Linked DNA regions of Panacibacter ginsenosidivorans. The protein of the gene in region 1 binds, or shares a complex with, the protein of each later gene. Links are inferred from orthologs where the notes say so. Each region holds a gene or a part of one and is shown in the gene's direction. Other genes may lie near its edges. The genes, in order: pheT and pheS.

Region 1 (12,515 bases):
TGCACTGGTAAAAGAATTGCAACAGAAATTACAACCAAAAGATTACAGAAAAAGATTTCTTGTAAAGCACGGGCAAAAACTTGTGTCTATCGAAACAGATGATATTGCATACTTCTTCAGCGATGGACGTTTAAACTTTTTCAAAACATTCGACAACCGCAAATTTGTTGTTGATTATACCATGGATGAACTCGAAGACATGCTTGATCCGCAGCGCTATTTCCGCATCAGCCGCTCCTTCTATATTTCCGTTGCCAGTATCGATCAGATACACGACTATTTTGGCAATCGCCTTTTGCTGCAGCTTAAACCAACCGTAGATAAAGAAACAATTGTAAGCCGCGAAAAAGTTACGGACTTTAAAAAGTGGATGGGGAAATAGAAAAATATTTTTGTTACACGCTTTAGTATTTCATGGCATCGGTTGTTGTGTCACTCACTTGTACGATTGGATGTTTGGGGAGCAGTGTTCTTGACATGCAAAAGGTTTTCAACAATAGATTAATAAAATCAGTGTTTAATCAACTAAAATTTTTGATAATTTTTTTCAACAAAATCCCAAAAAAATTCATTGTCGTAAAGCTTCAAAGGAAATGTTCGGGTGCTCTCATTTTTATTTATGCTAAATATCATCTCTTTAGTGTCAACTAAAATTGTGTCTCCCACTTTATTTACGTCGCTATCGTAAATCATTTGGTATAATTCTGCATTGTCTTCTTTGACTAAGCAGTAATAATTTTTTCTTTGCTTTCGTTCATCAACATAACTTTTGTTTGATGATAAAACCTTTACACCAACCACTCCAAAGCCATTAGAACTACTGCGGGTGCCTATATATTTTATTATGCCAGTTAATTTTAAGTCTAAATTTTTAAAATACTCTTCTTCAGAAGAGTTGTCATTCGAGGTTTTTATTAGAACAAAATGACAAGAACTATTAAAGCCAAAAACGGAAAAACTATTCGAAATGTAATTGTGCTATTTTTCTTTTCAATCATAAGCTTGTTGCAAAAGTAAATAGTGTAACCTTAACATCAATGCTGATTTATAATCTTGTGTACAAGTGTGCGACGCAACAAAAGCTTAATAGCATTTCAACTGCTCAGCTCATAAAAATAAAAAAGGTCACCATTTGCATGATGACCTTACTCATAAAAAATATTTATTTATACACTCGCTTCTTCTTCTTTCTTCTTAAAACTAAACTTCAGTTTGCTGTTTTCTTTATCAGCATCAGCAATAAGGATGTCGCCGTTCTTTATGTTCAGGTTAAGAATTTCTTCTGCCAAAGGATCTTCAAGATATTTCTGAATGGCACGATGCAATGGCCTTGCGCCAAACTGCGAATCGTAACCTTTCTCTGCAAGAAAATCTTTAGCATCCGGTGTAAGCTCAAGACTGAAACCAAGGTTGGCAAGGCGTTTCAACACACCACGCATCAGTATATCTATAATGTCGAAGATATGTGTCTTATCCAGTGAGTTGAATATCACCACATCATCCACACGGTTCAGGAACTCAGGCGAGAAAGTGCGCTTCAACGCTTTTTCAATTACTGCTTTGTTGTTCTCATCCTGGTTTTGTACACGTGCCGCTGTTGCAAAACCAACACCATCACCAAAATCCTTTAACTGTCGTACACCAATATTTGATGTCATGATGATCAGGGTATTTTTGAAATTAACCTTGCGGCCAAGACCATCCGTTAACTGACCATCATCAAGCACCTGCAACAAGATGTTGTAAATATCTGGATGCGCTTTTTCAATTTCATCCAACAGGATTACGCTGTAGGGTTTGCGGCGAACTTTTTCTGTTAATTGACCACCTTCTTCATAACCAACATATCCCGGAGGCGCACCAATTAATCGGCTCACAGTGAATTTTTCCATGTATTCACTCATGTCCATTCTTATCAATGCATCTTCACTGTCGAACATATATCTTGCCAATGCTCTTGCCAACTCTGTTTTACCAACACCAGTTGGGCCAAGAAAAATAAATGTACCAATTGGCTTCTTTGGATCTTTCAACCCAACGCGGTTACGCTGAATTGCCTTCACCACTTTACTGATTGCTTCATCCTGTCCAACAACCATTCCACGCATGTCATCACTCATCTTACGCAGCTTCTCTGTTTCTGCCTGCACCATACGTTTTACAGGAATACCGGTCATCATGCTTACTACTTCTGCAATAGCTTCTTCATCTATGGGATAGCGTTTGTGTTTGCTTTCTTCTTCCCAGTTGTTCTTTGCTTTTTCAAGCTCTTCGCCTAAACGTTTTTCTGTATCACGCAATGCTGCGGCTTCTTCAAAACGCTGGCTTTTTACTACTTTGTTTTTTTCCTGCTTAATATCCTCGATCTGTTTTTCAAGCTCAATGATATTCTGGGGAACGTTGATATTTTTCAAATGCACTCTTGCACCCACTTCATCTAAAACATCAATAGCTTTGTCTGGTAACAGGCGATCCGTCATGTAGCGATCACTCAGTTTTACGCAGGCATCAATTGCTTCATCGTTATAAATTACGTTGTGGTAATCTTCGTATTTAGATTTGATGTTGTTTAATATCTGTATGGTTTCATCCACTGTTGGTGGCTCTACCAATACTTTCTGGAAACGACGGTCCAATGCGCCATCTTTTTCAATATACATACGGTACTCATCCAATGTAGACGCACCAATGCATTGCAGTTCACCACGTGCCAATGCCGGTTTAAATATATTGCTTGCGTCAAGAGAACCACTGGCGCCACCTGCACCAACAATCGTATGAATTTCATCAATGAACAAGATCACATCACGATTTTTTTCCAGTTCATTCATGATGGCTTTCATACGCTCTTCAAACTGGCCGCGATACTTTGTACCTGCAACCAATGCGGCAAGATCAAGGCTAATCACTCTCTTATCAAATAATACACGGCTCACTTTGCGCTGAACGATACGCAATGCCAAACCTTCTACGATTGCTGTTTTACCAACTCCGGGTTCGCCAATAAGAATAGGATTATTTTTCTTTCTTCTTGAAAGTATCTGAGACACTCGTTCTATCTCTGCTTCTCTTCCTACAATCGGGTCAAGTGATCCTGATTCTGCAAGCCTTGTTATATCTCTTCCAAAATTATCAAGCACAGGTGTTTTGCTTTTTGCAGCACCAGCCTGCTTGCCTTTCGATTGCTGAGAATAACTTTTCTTTTCTTCATCAAAATCATCATTGTCATCTTCTGTATACTCGCTGCGAGTTTCATTGCTTCTTACCATACCTAATTCGTTTCTGAAAATATCATAGTCTACATCAAATTGTCCGAGTATTTGTGTAGCAATATTTTCTTTGTTCTTTAAAATAGAAAGCATCAGGTGTTCTGTTTCTACCAGCGGACTCTTCAAAGCTTTTGCTTCTAACACAGTAACCCTTATTACTTTCTCTGCCTGTTTCGTTAACGGAAGACTGTTAATGTTGGCAATATTTTTTCCTGTCTTGTCTTTTACAGCCAGTTCAACTTCTTTGCGCAATTCATAAAGATCCACGTTCAATTGCTTCAGAATTTTTATGGCCATATTCTCTCCTTCTCTAATGAGACCCAACAACAAATGTTCGGTCCCTATGAAATCATTTCCCAGCCGCAGTGCCTCCTCCCTGCTGAACGAAATGATCTCTTTTACCTGCGCTGAAAAGTTGTTATCCATTTAGTTGTGTTTGTACAATTATAACAAATAAATTTGAGCTATGTTATGGTGCAGTTATGCACAGCCTGTTAATGTATTAATAAAGGTATATGAATTTCAAAATTGATACCAAAGAGAAATTTACGGTTATTACACCCCTGCAGTTTCATTTGTCTGACAATTTAACAGCAGAACTCAATCAAACTGCAACTAATTGTCTGCAAACCGACATAAAGAACGTAGTGCTCAACATGAAGGAAGTGGTTTCATTGGATGAAGCCGCTGCTACAAATCTTATGACGCTGCAGCAATCGTTTTATGAAAGTAACACTTCTTTTGTTATTTGCGAAATGCAACCTGCTGTATCGGAAAAACTTGAGCAAATGGAACTACTTGAAATAATGAATATTACACCAACAGAAAGCGAAGCGTGGGATATTGTGCAAATGGAAGAAATCGAAAGAGAACTGATGGATGGTTTTGACGACCAGAAATAAAAGTCATAATAATGTAATCTTATATTACAAGCTTTGGCACTTCGTAGCATCGCCTGTTGTGTCACTCACTTTTGCGTTCGGAACTTTATTCATCAGTTGTAAAAAGTGAATCGTGAGGTCAAATGGTGTTTTTCATTGACGATTCACATTCAACAGTACAAGAGTCGACGCAACAGTCGCTCCATAAACCGTTACAGTTTGGTGCAAAATAAATTTTAGCTAAAAAACTCTTACTATTTCTATACCATCCGGAAATTACTAACTTTATAAGCCTGCGTTTAAATATCTGCACTATGCCTATCTACATGGACTTTCATAAAATCGCCAATGTAACCATTGATGATGTAAAAAAAGCTCATATGGCAGATGAAGCTATACAGGATAAATACGGTGTAAAATATCACCAGTTTTGGGTAAACCAGGAAAATGGTTCTGTGTTTTGCCTGGTAGAAGGCCCGGACAAAGAAACCTGTGAACGAGTACATCAAATGGCACATGGTAATCTTGCCTGTGCACTTACAGAAGTAGAAATAGGCTTCTATGAAAAGTTAATGGGGAAAGAACACACTGTTGATAACGGACATGTAAAAAATAATGACGGTTCTGAAGATCTTGGCTACAGGAATATTTTGATCGCTTCTGTATATGGCAAAACCAGGGCTTATGGTTTAACTGATCTTTCTCAATTACAGAGACCGGATTGGGCAAGAAAAATTATTATGCAAAATATTCCTGCATTTAACGGCAGAGAACTTGGGTGGGAAAAAGACGACAGTCTTATTGGTGTTTTTCATAATGCCACTCATGCTATACAATGCGCATTACAAATTCAGCAGGAGCTTATACATTTTGAACAAAAACAACCGGAAATTATTTTTAAGATCGGTATCAGTGCCTCGCAGCCTGTAACACAAAATGGTGATTTTTTTAAAGAAGCTATAAAGCTTGCACACCGTCTCAGCGTAACGGTACAGGATAATCAGATACTTATTTCTTCTCTTGTAAAAAAGCTTTGCAGGAATGAAGAACTTTTAACAAAAAAATCTTCACTGAAATTTCTAAATGAAAAAGAAGAAGAATTTGTTTCAACCCTTATAAGTATAGCCGAAGCAAAATTAGCCGACCAGCAATTCGATCTTAACAGACTCAGCAATGAGGTTTGTGTGAGCCGACCACAGTTGTACCGGAAAGTTATGTCTCTTACAGGCCGCTCCCCGATTGATTTTATACGTGACCTGCGAATGGATAAAGCGCTTACTTTATTAAAACAAAAAAGATCTAACATAGCTGAAATAGCCTATGAGAGCGGATTCAACAGCTCTTCCTATTTTACCAAATGTTTTGCCGAAAAATTTGGTTGTACGCCTTCTTTGTTTATCAAAACTGATATTGCCTGATATAATTACTGAACAAATATTGTTACTCTTTGAACAGCTATTGCTAACATACTGCTATCTGCAAATATAATTTTGTACCATACTTATATAAGCTAAAGAAAACGGCAAAAACAAATCCGGGCTTACTCTTCAGACAGTTTGAAACTTTCAGAACAATTTACCTACAACAACACAAAACAGTTTTAACTGCACTTTAATTACTCACTTAAACTAAATACTTCCCGTATGACAAACGAATTAATTAACGCTCTCAAAAACAGTTTACACGGTAAACTGGTGCTGCCCAATGATGCAGATTATGATACCCTACGCAAAGTGTATAATGGCATGATTGATAAACATCCGGCCATGATTGCGCAATGCACTGATGTAGAAGACGTAAAGACCTGTATAAATTTTGCAAAAGAAAACAATGTACTTCTCTCGATAAGAGGAGGCGGGCATAATGCAGGCGGGCTGGGCATTGCAGACGATGCGTTGGTGATTGATCTTTCCCATATGAAAGATATCAAAATTGATACAGCAACTAAAACAGTACGTGTACAAGGTGGTGTTTTATTAAAAGAATTAGATGCGGCCACACATGAGGTAGGCATGTCTGTTCCATCGGGCATATTTGGAACAACTGGTGTGTCAGGACTTACACTTGGTGGCGGACTAGGGCATATGACACGCCAATACGGACTTTCAATCGATAATCTTTTGGAAGCACAAGTAGTACTGGCAAATGGCAACCAGGTAACCGCATCGGCTAACGAAAACCCTGATCTTTTCTGGGCTTTGCGTGGTGGCGGTGGAAACTTTGGTGTGGTTGTTTCATTCACTTTCCAGTTACAACCAACAGCCACTATCTATGGCGGACCAATGCTTTGGAATATTGAAGATTCGAAAGAAATGATGACATGGTACAATAATCTTATTACAACTGCTCCTGATAATATCAATGGTTTTTTTGCATTTCTTACTGTCCCGCCATTCCCCCCATTCCCGGAACATTTACACATGAAAAAAATGTGCGGTGTTGTTTGGTGCTACACCGGCGATCTTGACAAAGCAGAAGAAGTATTTAAACCAATCCGTGCTTATAAAACACCGGCTTTGGATTTTGTTGGGCCGTTGCCTGTGCCTGCCTTACAAACCATGTTTGACGGACTTTATCCGCCGGGGTTGATGTGGTATTGGAAAGCGGATTTTGTAAAAGATCTTCATGAAGTGTCTATTGATATTCATGCAAAATTCGGAAACGAAATGCCAACGCCGCTTTCCAGCATGCATATGTATCCGGTAAATGGCGCAGCAAGCCGTGTTGGTAAAAGTGATACTGCATGGAATTACCGCGATGCCAATTATGCTGTTGTAATAGTTGGTATCGATTCAGACACTGCAAACAAAGACAAGATCATTAGCTGGGCAAGAGATTACTGGAACGCATTGCATCCTTTCTCCGCAGGCGGTGCCTATGTAAACTTTATGATGGACGAAGGCGAAGACAGGATAAAAGCTACTTACGGCGATAATTACAAAAGACTGGCTGCAATAAAAGCCAAGTATGATCCGGGCAATTTATTCAGGGTCAATCAAAACATTAAACCGCAAATGGTGGAGGCACCTGCTATGGCCTGATAACCTTTAACGAATTGACGAACAATAGTTGACTATAAAACATTCATTGTTCATTGGCAATAAAAAATAAATAGTATGAAAATCAAAAAAGAAGAAATACCGATGATAATGGAATCTCCAGGTACAATAATGAGAGCATTTTCCGGATATGGAGGAATGACTGTTGCCTTTAATGAACTTCCTGCAGGCACAGATATTTCTCCGTTATTGGAGGGGTTAAAAAATAATAGTTGCCAATGTCCCCATTGGGGTTATATAGTTGAAGGTGAGATATTGATAAAATACGATACAGGAGCAGAAGAAAGGCTAACGACAGGAGATACCTTCTATATGCCTCCGGGGCATACTGCCATTGTAAAAAAAGATCTTAAAATAATTGATTTTAGCCCGGAAAAAGAGCTCAAAGAAGTTATGGATCATATCGCCAAAAAAATGGCTCAGTTGGCTACATAAATAAATTAATAGCTATCAGGAAATAAACTCAATGGTGTTGCCGGCAAAATAAATAACCCGGCGTTCCTTGCGTCGCACTCTTTTACTTTTGAACTTTGGGCATCCAGTAAAAATGATTTTCATATTATTGCCCCATCTTGCCATAAAAGTTGAAGAGTGCGACGCAACAGGAGTTTAATTATTGAAATACAGCCGGGCTCAAAATAATTCCAACACTAAAATATACACAGGAAAGCTTTTATGCCGCCAAGCTTGCAGGCATGAATTATATTTGCAGCCATTATAAATAGCATAGCTACATGACGATCTCTTATAACTGGCTGAGTGAATACCTGCCCGAAAAGATTGAACCGGAAAGATTATCAAGGATACTTACATCCATTGGACTTGAGGTAGAAAGCCTTGAAACATACGAAAACATAAAAGGTGGTCTGAAAGGATTGGTGATTGGCCAGGTACTGGAGTGCGAAAAACATCCCGGTGCAGATAAACTTTCTGTAACCAAAGTAACTGTTGGTAACGGTGAACCATTGCAGATTGTTTGTGGTGCGCCCAATGTGGCCGCGGGACAGAAAGTAATTGTAGCAAAGGTTGGCACAACTATACACCCAATATCAGGTGAACCGCTTACTATGAAAGTAGCAAAGATCCGCGGCGTTGAAAGCCATGGTATGATCTGCGCTGAAGATGAGATTGGTATTGGTGAAAGTCATGCAGGTATTATGGTTTTGTCCGAAACTGTAAAAGTGGGCACCGCAGCCAGCGATTACTTCGGCATTTATACAGATCACATTTTCGAGATCGGCCTTACACCTAACAGGATGGATGCAATGAGCCATATGGGTGTTGCCAAAGATGTATGCGCTTATCTTTCTCACCACAACAGGAAGAAAACAAAACCGGTTACACCATTTGTAAATGCTTTTAAACCGGATAATAATGACCTGCCCATAAAAGTAACTATTGAAAACACAGAAGCGTGCCAACGCTATGCCGGTGTAAGCATAAAAAATGTGACTATAAAACCATCTCCTGAATGGTTGCAAAATAAACTGAAAGCGATCGGATTAAGACCCATCAGTAACATTGTCGATATTACCAATTATGTATTGCATGAAACTGGCCAGCCATTGCACGCTTTTGATGCAGACGCCATAACCGGTTCTAAGATCATTGTAAAGAACCTGCCGGCCGGCACCATTTTTAAAACATTGGATGATAAGGATCGCGTACTAACAGCAGATGATCTAATGATCTGTAATGAAGTGGAAGGCATGTGTATCGGCGGTGTTTTTGGTGGTATAAAAAGCGGCGTAAAAGAAGCTACGAAAAATATTTTTCTGGAGAGTGCCTGGTTCAATCCTGTAAACATCAGAAGAACATCTGTGCAACATGGATTGCGCACAGATGCTGCTACACGTTTTGAGAAGGGTGTTGATATTTCCAATACAGTAAATGTTTTGAAACGTGCTGCACTGCTTATCAAAGAAATTGCAGGTGGTGAAATTGCAAGTGATGTCGTTGATGTTTATCCTGATAAAAAAGATAAAGTACAGGTTGCCATTAAGTATCATTATTTGAAAAAACTGAGTGGTAAAAATTATCACCAGGATTCTATCAAAAATATCCTTGAAAGCCTCGGCTTTGAAATTGTAAAAGAAGGCATGGACGAGATTCGCGTAGCGGTACCTTTCAGCAAGCCTGATATAAGCTTACCCGCAGATATTGTGGAAGAAATTATCCGCATAGATGGCCTCGACAATATTGAAATACCAAAAGGTATTTACTTAACGCCTTCTAATGAAGGCACCGTTTATACAGAAAGACTAAAGGAGAAAATGGCTGATTATCTTGTTGGCTTAGGCTTCCATGAAATATTGACCAATTCAATTACGAACAGTAAATATTACAATGAAGAAGTTGCAGCAACTACCGTGAAAATGGTCAATAATTTAAGTGCTGATCTTGATGTGTTGCGTCCATCCATGCTGGAGACCGGGCTTGAATCAATTGCATATAATATCAACCGTAAAAATAACAACCTGCGTTTCTTTGAATTTGGAAAAATTTATTTCTCAGAAAATGTTGGCGTGTATAAAGAAGAAGAACATTTTTCAGTTTTCATTACCGGTAATAATGATAATGACAACTGGCGAAAAAACAGCATGGCACCGGATTTCTTTACAGCAAAGGGCATTGCCTTTGCTTTATGCAGATTATGTGGTCTTTCAGGAATGCAACTGGAAGAACCTACGAGCATTTATTATGGAAGGAAGCATAATTTAAAAATAAAAAATAACATCCTCGGCACGATTGCTGAAGTAAGTAATAATTACCTGCAGGGGTTTGATATAAAACAGCCGGTATATTTTATTGACTTTTATTATGCGCCACTCATAAACTTAATTGAAAAACAAAAGATCGTTTATAAAGAAGTATCAAAATTCCCGGCAGTACAAAGAGATATTGCACTGGTGGTTGAAAAAGCCATAACATTTGCAGAGATAGAAAAAGTGATAAAGAAACTGAACCTTTCAAAATTGCAGGAAATAAAATTATTCGATGTATTTGAAAGTGATAAATTGGGTGCAGATAAAAAATCATTAGCTATTAATTTTACTTTTCTTGACGAAGAAAAAACACTTATTGATAAAGAGACCGATAACATGATGCAAAAAATAATGCAGGCGTGCGAAAAAGAATTGAACGCCGTAATTAGAAAATAATTACCATGGAACAACTGGAATTACAAGTAAAAAATCTGTACACCAAACTTCAGCAATTGCTGAAGCAAAACCAGTTGTTGCAAAAACAGAATGCGGCTTTACAAAAAGAAATTCTTGCACTCAAAACATCTGTTGAGGAAAAAAAAGAAACAGTAACAAAGATGCAACAGCAAATGGATGTTTTTAAATTAAGTGCCAATGCGCTTGATGAAAAAGAAAAACAGGAATTGAGAAAAAGGATCGACATGTATCTTGCCGAAATAGAGAAATGCCTGACACTTATAAATGAATAAATATGGAAGCATTGATACCCGTAAATGTTATTATTGGCGACCGTACTTACCGTTTAAAGATAGAGCCGGAAGACGAAGAAACATTACGCAGGTCTGTAAAGCTCATTAACGAAAAGATCATTGAATTCCGTGGCACATTTGCAGGTAAAGACATGCAGGATTTTATATCAATGGTGCTTATTTGGTTTACTACAGAGCAATCAAAAAATGGTGGTCAGCATTTTCAATTAGAAGAAACGATCAGCAAGTTATCACAAATGGAAGAGTTGATTGATAAAGCACTCAGTGGAAGTAGTTAATGTGTAAAGTAAATAAAGTAGTATTAAGTATATAAAGGCTTGCAGGTGATGCAGGCTTTTTTTGTGACCGGCTGTAGCATTACAATTATGCTTTTGTTGTGTCACTCACTTGTACGTCCTGTTTTTTATTCAACATTATATAATATTGCTAAAGTAAATTCAAAAGTATAAGTGTGCGACGCAACAGGAGATGCAAAATGTAAAAAAGCTCGGCTCAAAAAATTAATTATTTAATTGCTCAAGCAATTCACTCTTTTCTATAACACCTTGTTTGCGCCAGACTTCTTTGCCATTTTTATAGATAATAAAAGTTGGCAACGCGGTTACATTTTGCTGTTGCATTACATTAGTATTTATTCCACCATCCACTCTTACAATCTTGAATTTATCTTTTGCTGTTGATTGCAATTCATTAATAACAGGTTCCATTTTTCTGCAGGGCGGGCACCACTCTGCACCAAAATCTATCAAGACAACATTTGATGAAGTAGTATAAGTTTTATAATCGGCATCAGTGATCTGGGGCGTATTTGAAGCGCCTTCCACGGGTTTATTCTCGATCTTCCATTGAGTAAAACCACCTTTAAGATTTTCAACTGTTGTGAATCCATTTTGTGCTAACCACTGTGCAGCTTTACCACTACGGCCTCCCGATGCGCAATACACCAATACGGGTTTTGATTTATCAAGGTATTGCACCCGGTCTTTGAATTGTTCAGGGTTCATCCAGTCTGCAAGCATAGCATTTTTTATATGACCGCCCTGATATTCGCCTGCAGTTCTTACATCGAGCACCTGCACATTTTCTTTTGCCAGATGTTGCTGAAATGTGGAAACATCCACATCTGTATTTGTTTGCTGTGCTGTAGATGAACAGGAGAACAGCACTACATTCATTAAAACTAAAAATAGATATTTCATAATTGGATTTATTGATAGTATTGAATAGTTAAAGGAAATTTATCGTCTTGCACATTTAATGCAGCAGCGGCAGCTTCGCTTATACGAAATTGAAGCCCTTTGTTTTCTTTCATGTCATCCAGTTTCCAAAGCACTTTTGCGTAAACAATATTTCCGTTTGGTGCGCTGATCTTTACGATAGAACCCGATGGCGCATCATTCATCAGTATATAATATTTTTTGTCACTCCAGCCACTGGCAGTTTTAAATATCATGGCAGTGCCACTTTTATTAGCAGTTGATCTGCCGGATGCCTGATCCCCAAAATTCTTTGCAAAGAAATTATCACTGCCATCAGCAGCAGCATTTATAGTTGGTCGTTGTTTTTGTTCTGTAATTATATATGCTGCTGGTTTCTTTTCTTCAACAGCTTTATTTTCTTTGGCACTTATATCTGCTGCAGATTTTTCTGTAGCCGTTTTATCGACATTGACCGGTTCGTTGACTATCAATGGCGGTGTTTGATCGGGAACAGCAGCAATAGCTTTTGACTCTTCCATTGTCTTTCTTTTGGCTATTGCATCAGGTATACCATCAACACTAACTGCAAGCACCTCTCCTGTTTCAAGATTATTATCTTTTTTGTAATTCCA
Region 2 (4,583 bases), 1.7 Mb from region 1 along the record:
ATGCAAGGTTGAATTATTTAAAGAAGCACCAACAGTTCCGGAAAGAAATCCACCAATACGCTTTAGAAAAGAAATTCCTGCACCATGGATAAGGATGATCTTAACTGAAGGTAAAAACAGGCAGGTAAGAAAAATGACGGCAAAAGTTGGTTTTCCTACCTTGCGTTTGATAAGATACAGGATCGAAGAAATTGAACTTGGAAATTTGCAACCGGGAAAAATGATCGAACTTCAACAAAAAACAATTTATAAAAAACTGTTCCATGAATGAACATTATGAAGCTGCGAAAGATAATTACCTTATCAGCACCGATAAAGAAAAACTAGATCTGGAAACCATCTATAATTATATAGCTTTTGAATCTTACTGGGCGCAGGGCATATCAAGGGCGGTTGTAGAAAAATCAATAGCCAACTCTTTGTGTTTTGGTCTGTATGAAGGAACAAAGCAAATTGGTTTTGCAAGACTGGTTACAGACAAAGCCACTTTTGCCTACCTCGCAGATGTTTTTGTATTGCCTGAACATCGTGGTAAGGGTTTGAGTAAATGGTTAATGGCAACGATTCATGCACACCCTGAATTGCAAAAACTAAGAAGATGGTGGCTGGGTACTAAAGATGCGCATGGTTTATATGAACAATTTGGCTGGACTCGTATAACGGAAGATGTAGCCAAACGTTTTATGCAGAAACATAACCCGGATGTTTATAAGAAAGCTGAATAAAGTTTCGAACGTACAAGTGAGTGACACAACCAAAGTTTAATAGTACTACAAAAGCCCGCCACCAAATATTCTATTTCCATTCGCGCATCAACACATTTGCACATCCGCACATTCGCATTATCTTCGCGGCATGGAAGCATTGTTGCAACAGATAGAAAATTATAAAAAGGAAATAAACGCTTACGAGGCTGCAAATGCAGAAGCGGTGGAAACGTTCCGCATAAAATATTTAGGTACAAAAGGCCTTGTAAAAACTGTAATGGGCGAAATGAAAAATGTGCCCAATGAACAAAAAAAACAATTTGGCCTGGTTCTTAACGAGTTTAAATTATTTACAGAAGAAAAGTTTGCATCACTGCAGGCCCAAACGATAAACGACAAACAGGAAACGATAAACAATTTTGATTGGTCGCTGCCCGGTGATTCATTTGCTGTTGGTACCCGTCATCCTTTGATGATCGTTCGTAACGAGATCGTTTCTATTTTCAAGCGTCTTGGTTTTGCAGTTGCCGAAGGCCCGGAAATTGAAGATGACTGGCACAACTTTGGCGCTATGAATTTACCGGAAGATCATCCGGCACGCGACATGCAGGACACATTTTACATTAATCAAAATCCTGCGTGGTTGTTGCGTACACATACCAGCAGCGTGCAGGCACGAGTGATGGAAAAACAAAAACCGCCGATTCGTGTAATTTGTCCGGGTCGTGTGTACCGCAATGAAACCATTAGTGCAAGAGCGCATTGCTTTTTTCACCAGGTAGAAGGTTTGTACATAGATGAAAATGTAAGCTTTGCCGATCTAAAACAAACGCTGTATTTCTTTGTGCAGGAAATGTTTGGCAAAGAAGTAAAGGTTCGTTTTCGTCCTTCTTATTTTCCCTTCACAGAACCGAGTGCAGAGATGGACATCAGTTGTTTGATCTGTGGCGGTGATGGTTGCAATGTTTGCAAACATACCGGTTGGGTAGAAATATTGGGCAGCGGCATGGTGCATCCAAAAGTGTTGGAGAACTTCAATATTGATTCGAATAAATATACCGGTTTTGCATTTGGTATGGGCATAGAACGGGTGTGCCAGTTAAAATATCGCATCAACGATCTTCGTTTGTACTCGCAAAATGATGTGCGGTTTCTGAAACAGTTTACAAGTGCATTGTAAATTTTTATAAACCAAGCCGCACTTATACCATGATGCTTTCGTTGCGTCGCACTTTTGTACTATAAATCATTAAGCAACAGTTTAAAGAATTGTTGCTTTTTTATTGCGTCAGATTAGGAATGCAAGACTATCATATAATTGCTATAATTTTATTTCCGCCAGAATCCTATATGTAGTATTTACACCTATAATGTGTCTTTAATAAAAAAGATGGTCTTGTAAATAAGACATCAAGCTTTATAAAAACCAATCTTATTCTCCACGGTTTGCAAAGCGATGCAACTGCAGGTCGCTACAACAGCCTGCATAATTCAGGAACTGCAGAGTTAACAGATATTACGTTGTTGTCAGATTATTTTCCCAAACCATTTATTAGTTTGCCGCCATTTGGTATTCTTGGTATTCCATTTACTGTTGTTGGTACACAAGAAGATCCGCAGGTAAAACTCCGCTGCGAAAAAGATTCCGATAAGTTAGAAGAAACGCAGGAAAAAGCCGATCCTGATGAACCGCAATAAGAAAATTTTTATGGGCCTGGGCTATAGATTTTTATGGCATCGGTTGTTGCATCGCACTTTTGTGCTTTCTGTTACTTATTGATCTGAAAGATGAAGTGAGTGACACAACCGGCGATGCCATGAAATACAAATGCCGATAACAAAAAAATATAAAACAAAAAAAAGCCCCATCCCAAAAGAGACGGGACTGTAATATGTACCCCCAAAAAAAGTTATATCATTTATACAATGCTATAAAGTTTTATGCAACAATAACACCTGTTTCTTTATAACATAGTTTACAGACCATGCTGTATAAAGGAAGTTTAATAAACAGAAAAAATTTTTCAATGTTTTAAGAATTGGCCCGATTCTTCTTTGCCTGCATCCATCAGCACATAACGGTCTATCATGTTTATCTTTATCTCATCCAATGCATCTACCACATTGCTGTAAGTGGCGTCGGGCAAGGGTTTTATCAGTACTACTGTTTCTTTTCCATCGCCATATTTTTGCTGTACCTGCAGTTTCTTATTTCGTATCACTGCTCTTAAACCCTGCGATGAAAAATTAGTGTTGTGCATATTGTTTATACTATCGCCATAATAGTAGTAAACAACATTGTCGGCAGCAAGCAATACGTTCAACGTTTTGCCTCCGGCGGTAACCAGAGAATCGGGACTGTCATCCGGCATATTAAGTTTCATTACTGTTGCCTTGCTGATTGAAGTGGTAAATACAAAAAAGGTAATGAGCAGGAAACCAAGATCAACCATTGGAGTAAGATCGACCTTGGTAGAAAGTTTTTTGCTGCGCTGTATGCCTTTCTTTTTATGCGTTTCGGAAGTTTGTACATCTGCCATAGTGTTGGTTTTATAATAAGATGCAACACTTGTTTTAATCCACATAATTAGCAGTGATACCTTTTATCAAATTAGTTATATGCGGTGTATAAAATTCTGCATTTATTTGCTGTATATTTTACAGTAAAAACAAAACATTATGATACGCAACCATGAAATTGATTACCGCATTTTTGGTGAAGAAATGCAATATGTAGAAGTCGAACTTGATCCCGGAGAAACGGCTGTTGCAGAGCCAGGTGCTTTTATGATGATGGATGACAGTATACAAATGCAAACCATTTTTGGAGATGGAAGCCAGCAACAAAGTGGTGGGTTATTGGATAAACTCTTCAGCGCTGGCAAGCGGATGCTTGTTGGAGAAAATTTATTCATGACTGCATTTACAAATGTGGGGCAAGGTAAAAAACATGTAAGTTTTGCATCGCCCTATCCCGGTAAAATAATTGCGCTTGATCTGCTAAGTTTAGGCGGAAGAATAATTTGTCAGAAAGATGCTTTTCTCTGTGCCGCAAAAGGTGTAAGTATTGGGATAGAATTCCAGCGCAAACTAGGCACGGGTTTATTTGGCGGTGAAGGTTTTATTATGGAAAAACTGGAAGGTGATGGTATGGCATTTATGCATGCCGGTGGTCATGTGTTTCAAAAAGATTTACAGCCGGGAGAATTACTAAGAATCGATACAGGTTGTATTGTTGCATTTACCGGTGGTGTTGATTATGATATCCAGTTTGTAGGTGGCATAAAAAATACTTTGTTTGGTGGTGAGGGTTTATTTTTCGCTACACTGCGTGGACCGGGGAAAGTATGGATACAAACTTTACCTGTAAGCAGGCTTGCTGCACGTATTCTTTCTTACGGCACATATAACCGCAAAGAAGAGGGCAGCATACTTGGCGGTCTTGGTAATTTGCTGGACGGTGATGGATTCAGGTAATTAGAAATAAAAAAATATAAAGCCTTCACTTTTTAGTGAGGGCTTTTCGTTTTAATTTTTTGTACTTAGCCGTAGTGCTACTATTAGGCTTTGGTTGTGTCACTCACTTGTACGCTATAACTTTATTGAACAAGAAATACAACGTACGTTTCCTTTTTATTAAGCTTTATGCTTTATTATATTCACTGCTCTTTCTTTTCTTCCTTTCTTTTTACCAGTAAATACCAATCACTTTCTAATGGTAAATAGCCATACTCAAAACAGAAAAAGTAAATGTCTCCTTTTTGATTTACATATTGATGTGTATGATAGCTAAATTGAAAACCTGCCTGTAATAATTTGGTTTTTGCAACTTTTGTGATTCCTTTATCTCCTAAAAAGTCAGCAAGAATACGGCGG

What was found.
Region 2: the proteins of pheT (region 1) and pheS are in contact, whole or in part, in a crystal structure (PDB 6P24), measured with the Escherichia coli proteins. The link is inferred for Panacibacter ginsenosidivorans from one-to-one orthologs.

Annotation. Positions count from the first base shown.
Region 1 is NZ_CP042435.1:1,855,759-1,868,273, forward strand. The notes cover bases 7,632-10,656. They hold pheT (phenylalanine--tRNA ligase subunit beta), read left to right. Parts: upstream 7,632-7,943; coding sequence 7,944-10,370; downstream 10,371-10,656. Other genes in these bases: FRZ67_RS07710 (cupin domain-containing protein), read left to right, coding at 7,632-7,644; FRZ67_RS07720 (hypothetical protein), read left to right, coding at 10,376-10,656. Also shown: FRZ67_RS07685 (LytR/AlgR family response regulator transcription factor), read left to right, coding at 1-382; FRZ67_RS07690 (ATP-dependent Clp protease ATP-binding subunit), read right to left, coding at 1,167-3,695; FRZ67_RS07695 (STAS domain-containing protein), read left to right, coding at 3,785-4,171; FRZ67_RS07700 (nickel-binding protein), read left to right, coding at 4,465-5,568; FRZ67_RS07705 (FAD-binding oxidoreductase), read left to right, coding at 5,794-7,191; more of FRZ67_RS07710, read left to right, coding at 7,267-7,631; more of FRZ67_RS07720, read left to right, coding at 10,657-10,663; FRZ67_RS07725 (cell division protein ZapA), read left to right, coding at 10,666-10,962; FRZ67_RS07730 (thioredoxin domain-containing protein), read right to left, coding at 11,185-11,883; FRZ67_RS07735 (LysM peptidoglycan-binding domain-containing protein), read right to left, coding at 11,892-12,515.
Region 2 is NZ_CP042435.1:3,604,381-3,608,963, reverse strand. What follows is about bases 1-2,871. They hold pheS (phenylalanine--tRNA ligase subunit alpha), read left to right. Parts: upstream 1-855; coding sequence 856-1,887; downstream 1,888-2,871. Other genes in these bases: FRZ67_RS15150 (ExbD/TolR family protein), read right to left, coding at 2,732-2,871; FRZ67_RS15155 (hypothetical protein), read left to right, coding at 2,154-2,405; FRZ67_RS15165 (GNAT family N-acetyltransferase), read left to right, coding at 264-725; FRZ67_RS15170 (pseudouridine synthase), read left to right, coding at 1-271. Also shown: more of FRZ67_RS15150, read right to left, coding at 2,872-3,292; FRZ67_RS15145 (TIGR00266 family protein), read left to right, coding at 3,387-4,184; FRZ67_RS15140 (hypothetical protein), read right to left, coding at 4,367-4,583.